3 regions of the Paenibacillus sp. DCT19 genome follow, and region 1 is predicted to be linked to each of the others. Evidence: riboswitches for the same ligand, from Rfam matches in the RefSeq annotation. Region 1 holds a riboswitch; each other region holds the start of a gene.

Evidence for each region. A riboswitch is a leader RNA that binds a small molecule or an ion and turns the genes downstream of it on or off. The one in region 1 is predicted to bind cyclic di-AMP.
Region 2: it holds a riboswitch for cyclic di-AMP, as region 1 does, so the genes downstream of both, DMB88_RS10365 (C40 family peptidase) here and DMB88_RS00530 (C40 family peptidase) in region 1, are expected to answer to the same signal.
Region 3: it holds a riboswitch for cyclic di-AMP, as region 1 does, so the genes downstream of both, DMB88_RS13585 (3D domain-containing protein) here and DMB88_RS00530 (C40 family peptidase) in region 1, are expected to answer to the same signal.

What each region holds. Positions count from the first base shown of each region.
Region 1 covers NZ_CP029639.1:113,295-116,573, reverse strand. Annotated here, with positions in the region: gene DMB88_RS00540 (M1 family metallopeptidase) at 1-629, shown strand, start outside; gene DMB88_RS00535 (carbamoyl transferase) at 640-1,482, shown strand; cyclic di-AMP (ydaO/yuaA leader) riboswitch at 1,736-1,873, shown strand; gene DMB88_RS00530 (C40 family peptidase) at 1,877-2,347, shown strand; gene DMB88_RS00525 (GNAT family N-acetyltransferase) at 2,686-3,177, shown strand.
Region 2 covers NZ_CP029639.1:2,291,395-2,294,673, forward strand. Annotated here, with positions in the region: gene DMB88_RS10350 (hypothetical protein) at 1-230, shown strand, start outside; gene DMB88_RS10355 (hypothetical protein) at 351-569, shown strand; gene DMB88_RS10360 (carboxymuconolactone decarboxylase family protein) at 683-1,012, shown strand; gene DMB88_RS10365 (C40 family peptidase) at 1,106-1,570, opposite strand; cyclic di-AMP (ydaO/yuaA leader) riboswitch at 1,576-1,707, opposite strand; gene pelA (pectate lyase) at 2,152-3,108, shown strand.
Region 3 covers NZ_CP029639.1:2,979,120-2,982,398, forward strand. Annotated here, with positions in the region: gene DMB88_RS13575 (ABC transporter substrate-binding protein/permease) at 1-829, shown strand, start outside; gene DMB88_RS13580 (amino acid ABC transporter ATP-binding protein) at 816-1,538, shown strand; cyclic di-AMP (ydaO/yuaA leader) riboswitch at 1,934-2,127, shown strand; gene DMB88_RS13585 (3D domain-containing protein) at 2,184-2,804, shown strand; gene DMB88_RS13590 (polysaccharide deacetylase family protein) at 2,986-3,279, opposite strand, start outside.

The sequences.
Region 1 (3,279 bases):
CTCCCGCCCCACTGACACAGGAAGCATGGAAATTTGATTCACAGAACCATTATGCAGCAAATGTCTATACACGAGGTAAGCTTGTCTTGCTCGGTATCGAACAACAAGTCGGCTCCAAAACAATGGAACGCATTCTCTCTACCTATGTGAAGAAGTACCGTTTCAAACATCCCACTTCAGCAGATTTCCAAAAGGTCGTGGAACAAGTTACTCGCACTTCATGGTCTACGTACTTTGATCAATATGTATATGGCGATGGGATGGCAAACTTCGCTGTAGAGAAAATCAGCGTAACTCCGATTCAGAAGGGTGATCAAGAGGTGTATGAATCCTCTGTGACCATTCAGAAAAAGGGAAGCAATTATATGAAGGTTCCTGTACGAATTGTGTTCGAGGATGGGCATATCGTGAACAAGGAGTGGAACGGAAACGAGGATCGAGTCACCTATAAGCTTACCTATACTTCTCCGGTTTCTTGGGCCATGACCGACCCTCTATACACCGTGGTACTAGAGAACCGTCATATGGACAATTTCCTAAAAGCCAAATTGGACGAACCAACTAAATTCCGCTGGAGTTTGAGCACGACCAAGCTTATAGAAGCTATTTTCGGAAGTCTGTCATGGTGAGGTGGAGACAGTGAAAGCAAAAATACGTGAAGGCTGGTTTCTCGTCCGTCAGCACATGTTCATAGCCGCACTACTATTTATCTATCAATTAGTATGGGGATACTTTATCTATCGGTTAGTGCAGTCCGCAGTAGTCCCGCTGCTGCTTCGGTATCCTGTCACGGATGCTGGAGAGCTCAGTACGCTGTTGTTCAAAATGGAGAGCCAACTGAGTCTCTCTACTCATCCTGAGGTTCATCGGTATCTATGGATTCTTGGAGCCATGCTACTGTTACGCATGCTAATCACTCCCCTCATCCAAGCAGGGCTGTTGTATTCATTACAGCATTTTAATCAATCTGAGGAACGAACTCCTTTTGTCCGTGGCATCAAAGTGTTATGGAAACCGATGTTACTGTTGCACTTCATAAGAACGTTGCTGATGCTGTTACCCGCCTACTGGCTTGTACCAAAACTGTACGCCATTCTAATGGATGGATTCCATTCATTACAACTGTTACTGCCTGGCATTCCATATGTCGCCCTGTGGATCGTGTACGGCTGGATTATTCACCATGTAATGTTATACATGCAGTTCGGTGCATCAGCTCCAGATGGCGAAGACCGGGCACACGGTATATTATACGCTCTATGGATCGCACTTCGTCATATCGTGTCTGTAATTGGCATCGCTGTGCTTCTGGGAGGGCTGCATCTGCTTCTCTTCGGTGCCTTCACTTCAGCATCATGGTTCTTAACAGGCCTCGCTGGCCTTATATTACAGCAAACGTATCCGCTGGCTCGCTGTCTCATGTCTCTATGGAAGATATGTGCCCATTTCCGCTTATGGCAGTCCAAGTCGACTAGAGGTTGATTCAAACAGGTTAAAATTTGTTACCATCTCCATGTCACATAAACGCGATGATAGCGCTTCACAAAAGCAAACCTCAACCTTTCCCCGTCAAAGGTCGAGGTTTTTTTTGCTAATTTTACTGCTAAACGTTGCCAAAGCAGTGTTCCTCTGTTACAATAATCGCAGTGAGTTTTTAGTAACAACTTTGTAATCTTTACCTTCATATTTGTAACTACTTAAAATTTAATCGTCATTTCTTGATTTCACAGGTGCACAACTAGCATAGCCAAATTCCTAGCACCTGGGAAGCGGGGGAACCAGTTATGGGTGAATTGATCTTGCTACAGAGGGATCATAGGGGACCTTCAACCGAATCCTTAAGCTAACCTCGCAGGCATTGGAAGGGGTATATCTCTTGTTCAAGAAGAAACTAACCGCAGCTGTACTTAGCCTCACATTTGCATTATCACTTGGAGCTGGCAGCGCATTCGCAGATTCAAAAATGGATGAAGTAATCGACTCAGCAATGGGAACTACATACAAAAGCGGAGGAACAACGCTTAACGGCTTTGACTGCTCTGGATTTACACGGTATGTATTCGACAAGCTTGGCATTGATTTGGCTCGCCAATCAAGCTCCCAATTCGAAATGGGTGACTCTGTGTCCCGTTCAGAAATGAGACCTGGCGATCTGGTATTCTTTAATACTTCTGGCAGTGGAATTTCACACGTAGGTATTTTCGTTGGAGAAGGTAAGTTCGCACACTCTTCTTCTTCCAAAGGCGTTACGATCAGCGCATTGAGCGAAAACTACTGGGCTAACCGTTATGTTGGCGCTAAACGTATTATGAGCACGGAAGCATATGAAACACTCGCACGTGACTAAGGACAAGCTGAGCAACATCATACTGTAACCAAGCATAACAGAACCGCCCGATCCATTCTCCGCAGGAATGGTTCCGGCGGTTTTTTTGTGCTTTCTCGTCCGTGCCCTTAAGATGTTTTTACCCATCCTATTGTAATATAAACGTAATAAACCAATCTTTTGTTTCAATTTTTTTCTATTTTACGAAGACTTGCCAAAACGACACCACGTTCTGTAGAGTAGCGTTAGGAATATCTATACATTTACACATGATCTGTAGGATCGATCCATCACCTTTCAGGAGCTTGTCCGTTTTGAAGAGGTACCTATCCTACAAATGAGAGGAGCGTGCAGGAAGTATGGACGAAGCTTCTGTGACGTTTCACGTTAAACCTATGGAAGAGGAACACGCACAGCAGATATGCAGTTGGCATTACGACCCGCCTTATAATATTTATAGTTGGCTTCCTTGGGAGCAGATGAAGGCACTTGAAGTCGAATTTGGGGATGTGCAGCTACGGAAAGATCAATATGCTGTCATTTTTGACAAGCATGATGAGATTTGTGGATTCGCACAGTTCTTTCCACTTGTGGGTGTTACCCGAATTGGGCTGGGTATGCATCCCGAACGATGCGGTCATGGACAAGGCGTGGATTTTGTGTCTGCGATTGTACAAGAAGCGATCCGAAGGAATCCTTCAAACGAAATTGATTTAGAAGTTCTCACCTGGAATACCCGAGCCATTCGGGTTTATGAAAAGGTCGGTTTTATCACCCAAGATACATACGAACGCCAAACCCCTACCGGTTTGCAGCCTTTTTATTGTATGGTGTATGCAGGAGCTCGTTAACTTACAGGATCATTAAGAGTTAAGCACATTCATGGTTTCATATGATAAGTTTCAAAAAATTACCACAAAATGCTATGATGTCGTGGATAGTTCCGTTATAAT
Region 2 (3,279 bases), 2.2 Mb from region 1:
ATGACCTTTATCCCTATATGATTGAACATCCTCAATTTTTCTGGTACAAACGCTATGTTGCCTGGTCAGAACTTCTGACGATTGTAGGCTTGTGTGAAGAGTTGTCCTTCTCTTGGAAAGAGCAATTTACACCGCATCAAGTGGAGTACCTTGAAGAACGTGTGATGTCCGCCAAAGTGCTTGATTTTTGGTTTGAGAAGAATGACAGCAAAGAGCACGCGCAGCGGTAAATTTCAGTCGGGACATACATTTCGTATGACATGACAGTCCAATACAGTCACGTGAGACCTAAATGAGTTGTCATTTAGGTCTCTTTTTGTAAATTAATTTGGAACATAGGAGCTATAGACATGATTAGTGATACAGAGCTGGATGCCCTGCGTTTGTCAGGTGAAAAGGTTAGAGTAGTAAGGGACGAGCTGGAGTCCAATGATGTAACAGGAATTGTTGTTGCTTGGGATGGAGAGCAGGTACTCATTCGTCGGCAGAATCGGCGTGTGGTTAAGCTCGATCGTAGTTATCGCTATCAGTTGTTCAGCGAGCCGCGCCAGAGTCCACTTAGCGATTAGAAAGAAAGTTAACGGGATTTACCATCATTCCATAGGCATAAACGAATCGCTCAGGAGAAAGGATAGTTACAGTGAAGGAATTGGGAACTATCTTTGAGAGGGCGTGCAATGATATGACATTGATGAATGAGAAGGTTCATGCGTATAAAGATCAGATTGGTGAATTGAGCGATGTGTTACCAGGAGTGGTGAAGTCTTACCATGAGTTTACCGGAGAATGCTTTCAACCTGGAGCCATTGATGCCAAAACAAAACAATTAATTGCCTTGGGCATTGGCTTATTTGCCAATAACGAAGTGTGTACCTTCTATCACGTGGAGGAAGCTCGTGCGAAGGGCGCTACTGATCAGGAGATTATGGAGACTATAGCTGTTGCAGGAGCCGTAGGCGGTGGACATGCACTGTCTCAGGGGGCAATGCGCGTACAAAAGGCGCTGCACTAAAGCAGGATGAAGTTAAAGAAATGAAAATAAGGACTTATTCCTTGGCATAATGCTACGGAAATAGGTCCTTATTTATGTTTACAGTAAGTTGTATTATATTTTTCCAATCATTTTATTATACATAAACTGCCCAGTTACCCGGCGGGCTGTGACATAACGGTCTTTGAAGTAAGGGTTGGACAATTTGGTGATGCTAACCCCTTTGCTGCTTGAAGCATGTGCGAATTTGCCGTCACCGATATAAACGCCTGTGTGTGAAACGCCATTGCCCATTGTGTTGAAGAAAACAAGATCTCCTGTGCGAAGGTTCGCTTTGGATACTGGTGTTCCTGCTTTGGCTTGCTGCTGGGAAGTGCGAGGTAAATTGATACTATATTTATCAAAGAGATATCTCATGAATCCAGAACAATCGAAGCCGGCCATGGTTGTACCGCCCCATTTGTACGGAATGCCTGTCATGTTATTAACAACTGTATTGATTGTGCTTGCCTCTGTACTTGTTGCACCTGAAGTAAATAGTACTGCTGCTCCAAAAATGGAGATGATAAGTTTTTTCAAAATCAATGTTCTCCCTTCGTTGCCTACGGAGTTAGCTAAGGGTTCGGTAGAAGGTTCCCTATATTTCCTATGTATAAGAATAATTCACCCAAAATGGTTCCCCCGTTTTCAAACATGAAACTCGGCAATTGAATAATTAAGTTTTTGTAACCTTTTGAAACTATATTGCATATATGCGTAAATGTCAAACCCTTCTTAATACCTTCTTTATCGCCCAATGTTAACGGAACTATCGATTTTTATGAAGAAGAAACACGAAATAAAGATGCAACTGATTACAAAAAAGTAATATGTGTTTCAAATCCAAACAGGGTTGTATATCATTCGAACTTTGTCATGTGCAGTTTGAACTATTCTCATAGATACAATAATCGAGGAATGTTACAAGATGTTGCATTAATTGACAAAGATATTTTTTTTGCATAAGATCGTTCTATCCAATCCACATATTGGATAAAAATATAGTAGTTATATTTTAATTCAAATTAAGGTGGTGGTGGATGGTCGTGTAATTAGAAGGAAAGTAGTAAGTAGAATGATGGAAAATGAATGATTCTAATAAAAGGGAGTGTGTTATCATTTTGAGTACAAAAACAAAGTTAGTCACATTAGTTTTGGCATTTTCGATGGTATTTTCTGCGGTAGGTATGGTAATCCAACCCGTTAACACTGTATCTGCTGCTGATGCTTCAGGAACGACAGCAAGTATATCTGATATCTTGAAGAACCAACAAGCGGACGGTGGCTGGAGAAAAGAATATAAGCAAACAACGGGTGAGTGGGCGAAATCTACAATCGATAATAAAGCTACATACTCAGAAATTAGAAGATTAGCCAAAGAGTTTAAAAAGACAAACGACCCACGTTATTCTGCTGCGGCGATTAAAGGCATTAACTTTTTGCTGAATATGCAGTATTCCAATGGTGGATGGCCTCAAGTTTATCAAAGTTCCGGTTATCATAAACATATCACTTATAATGACGATGCAATGATAAATGTAATGTACATGCTGGATGAAGTAGCGACACGCAAAGGTGACTTCTCGTTTATCGACAGCAATCTCGCCAATCGTAGTAAAAATGCGGTTGCTAAAGGTGTAGATGCTATTTTGAACACTCAGGTGGTTTCAGGTGGCAAGCTGACAGCGTGGGGACAACAACATGATTCCAGCACACTCAAGCCTGCAGGTGCAAGAATCTATGAAGTGCCATCATTAACTGCTGGAGAGAGTGTAACAATTGTTAAATTCCTGAAAACGAGACCTTCCAACGCCAAAATTACTGCATCCATCAAGGGAGCAGAAGCTTGGTTTAACAAGGTGAAAATTACAGGTTACAGGTATGAGAGAGCTAATGGGGACAGCAAAATCATTGCTGACTCCAAAGCTGCACCGATCTGGGCTCGTTTCTATGAAGTCGGAACGGATAAACCGATCTTTATCGGTCGTGACGGTATCGTAAAATATAAATTAAGCGATATTGACAAAGAAAGAAGAGGCGGTTATGCATGGTATGGCAACTGGCCATCCAAGCTGTAACTTGCTTTAACTTCTAAACGGGCACGAATTAGTGCTGAGATCCCAATCACGAGAAGCCCGATCCGGAATGGAATATCTGGATCGGGCTTCTTTATGAGCATTTCATGTTGACATGTAAGTGCTTGCGTGATATATTATTTTTTGTCGCCGAGATACATAGTCACGGAGATC
Region 3 (3,279 bases), 2.9 Mb from region 1:
ACCTATTGCGGTGGACGAAGAGCAGGTCGAGGCTGCGATCGGGATTCGCAAAGGCAATACAGAGTTGCTGAATGCCGTAAATAGTACGTTGGAACGTCTTAAGAGTGAGAATAGAATTGAAGAAATGGTAACGGAAGCAAGCCAATTGATGGCAGGTAAAGATACCAAAAATATTTTCCAAGTATTCTGGGAATACAAAAGCTTCTATGCTACAGGTATAGGTTACACCCTTTTGTTATCTGCACTCGGTGTATTATTCGGGGTAATCATCGGTTTGATTATCTGTATGTTCCGGATGCATGATATGGCTATTCTGCGTTGGATCGGTACAGCGTATGTTGAACTTATTCGCGGTACGCCAATGCTGGTGCAATTGATGATCATCTACTATGGATTGTCTTTAACCTTTGGAATTAACTTCTCAGCGCTACAAGCCGGTGTAATTACACTTTCCATTAATAGTGGTGCTTACCTTGCGGAGATATTCCGTGCAGGGGTTCAAGGTGTGGATCGTGGTCAATTAGAAGCTGCTCGTTCACTTGGAATGGGTAGAGGTGCAGCGATGCGCTACATTATATTGCCACAAGCGTTCAAGGCTGTCTTGCCTGCAATTGGTAATGAGTTCGTAACGATTATTAAAGAGTCCTCCATTATCTCAGTGATTGGTATGGTCGACATTATGTATCAGGCAAGTGTGGTCAAAAATATTACGTACCAAGGAATGAATCCATTCCTTATTGCAGCAGCCATTTATTTTGTAATGACCTTCATACTGTCCAAGCTGCTGGGACGACTGGAAAGGAAGTTGAATGCAAGTGATCGACGTTAGTCAATTATATAAATCCTATGGAAAAAATGAAGTGTTAAAGGGCATAGATGTAACCATTGGCAAAGGCGAGGTTGTCGTTGTCATCGGACCGTCAGGTTCGGGTAAAAGTACGTTTTTGCGTTGTCTGAACTTGCTTGAGCAGCCGACGTCAGGCGAGATCCTATTTGAAGGTGTTTCGATTACGGAACCAAAGCATAATATCAATGCTACTCGTGAGAAAATGGGGATGGTGTTTCAGCATTTCAACTTATTTCCTCACAAAACGATCCAACAAAACATCACAATTGCTCCAATCAAAGTAAAGAAACAATCTGTGCAGGAAGCAGATCAGATTGCCGCAGATTTGCTTAAAACGGTTGGGTTGTCTGACAAAAAAGATGCTTACCCTAACCAGTTGTCCGGTGGACAAAAACAGCGTATTGCGATTGCGAGAGCACTCGCGATGCAGCCACACGTAATGTTATTTGACGAGCCAACTTCAGCACTTGATCCAGAGATGGTTGGAGAGGTGCTTGATGTCATGAAACGCCTAGCAGAGAATGGGATGACGATGGTCATTGTAACACATGAGATGGGCTTCGCTCGTGAAGTAGGAGACCGGATTTTGTTTATGGATGGCGGCGTGATTATCGAGCAAGGAACACCTGATGAAGTGTTTGGTGCACCTAAAAATGCACGTACACGTGATTTTCTTGCCAAAGTGTTATAAGACCATGTTCTAAGCTGCGAAGGTATAAAGGTAGAAATGGAGTAGCGGAACGTAGGAAAAACTACGTGAGCAACGGACATTTCGGCTGAATTCCATATTAGACGTTGAGATGCTTCAGGGCATCCTTCGTAATCAAAAGCGGACTTTTTGAACCACCTTTTAAACTAAAAGTAAAAAACGGCCTTGTCGACATCATCGTTGACAGGGCTGTTTTATTTGTTCTTTTGGGAGTCATAAGCGAGAAGATTTATGAAATGAAAGGTAACTTTTTTGTCATTTATTCGTTAGAAATAAGCTAATAAAGGCACGGGAAAGGCTCCATTTATTAACCAAAATCTCGATAATGCAAACGTACTGGTAAGATTTACTACAACTTTAGGTTACAATATTGTGATATATTGTTCCTGCCGAAACTTCTGAGGAGGAAGTGCGGGGGATGTAACGATGCAGATACGACGATTGATGATCACGTACTGCTTGGGGTGAATTAGGGCGTACATAACGATAAAGTGCTGTGATTGAACCTATAGGGTGGTTTCCTCCATCCGAATCCGACAACTAACCTCGCAGGCATAATGAGGGAGGAAGACCATGTTTAACAAGAAACGTATTGCAAAAGCAGCAACAGCATTGCTGACAGCAGCTATGCTCATTCAGGCCGTTCCAGCTTACGCTGACTCTGTTCATGTGGCCAAAGAGGGAGATACTTTCTATACCTTATCCAAACAGTATGGTGTAGGTATGGAAGCACTCATTAAAGCAAATGCGAATATTTCACCTTATAACATCTATGGTGGGCTAAAAATTAATGTACCTGGACAAGCCAACACCGTCTCAGCGGCAGCCGCTCCAGCAGCCAAAGCAGAGACTAAAACGATCACCACAGCGAGTCTGGACGTCAATGCAGACAGCAAAGTGGTCGAAGCATGGGGCAAAACTTTTGATTACAGTAAAACGATTGAAATGAAGGCAACTGCCTATTCAGCAGATCCATCGGAGAATGGCAAATGGGGTGCAGTGGACTACTTCGGTAATCCGCTTGAGCTGGGTACAATCGCTGTAGATCCAAGTGTGATCCCGCTGGGAACGAAAGTTCTTGTGACAGGTCACACACACCCAGGACTGCCGAAACAAGCGTTTGTAGCTACGGCGCGAGATACAGGTGGTGCGATCAAAGGCAAACGCGTTGATATTTTCATTCCTGGTAGTAAACAATCCGTGAGCACATTTGGTTTTCAGGATGTAGAGCTTTACATTTTAAAATAACATATGTACCAGTAATCTAGGCGTAATCAAAAAGGGTGTCTTCCATTCACAGTCTGATGTGAGTAGAGGACGCCCTTTTTTAGTTAAACCTTGGATCAGACGATGCAGATGCAGTTATTCATCATTTGTGTTTACCGAAAGTTCATTATCGAAGTGATCTTGCAAAACGTTAATACTTAATTCACTTACTCTTCGAGATGTTTAACATTTCGTCCAATGTTACAAGACTATACCCTCGACTTCGCAGTTCCTCAATGATTTCTGGTAACGCATCAATTGTACCTTGCAGATTAGAGCCTACTCCACCACCTGCATGTTGAAGAATGATTGACCCGGGTTTAACCGCGGATAAGATGTTCTGCTTCACTTTGTCTTTGGAAAGACCTTTCCAATCGAGTGAATCCACGTTCCAGTTCACAATGCTATACTGCTGCTTTTGAGCCCACTGGAGTTGTTTTTCATTAATGTCCCCGTA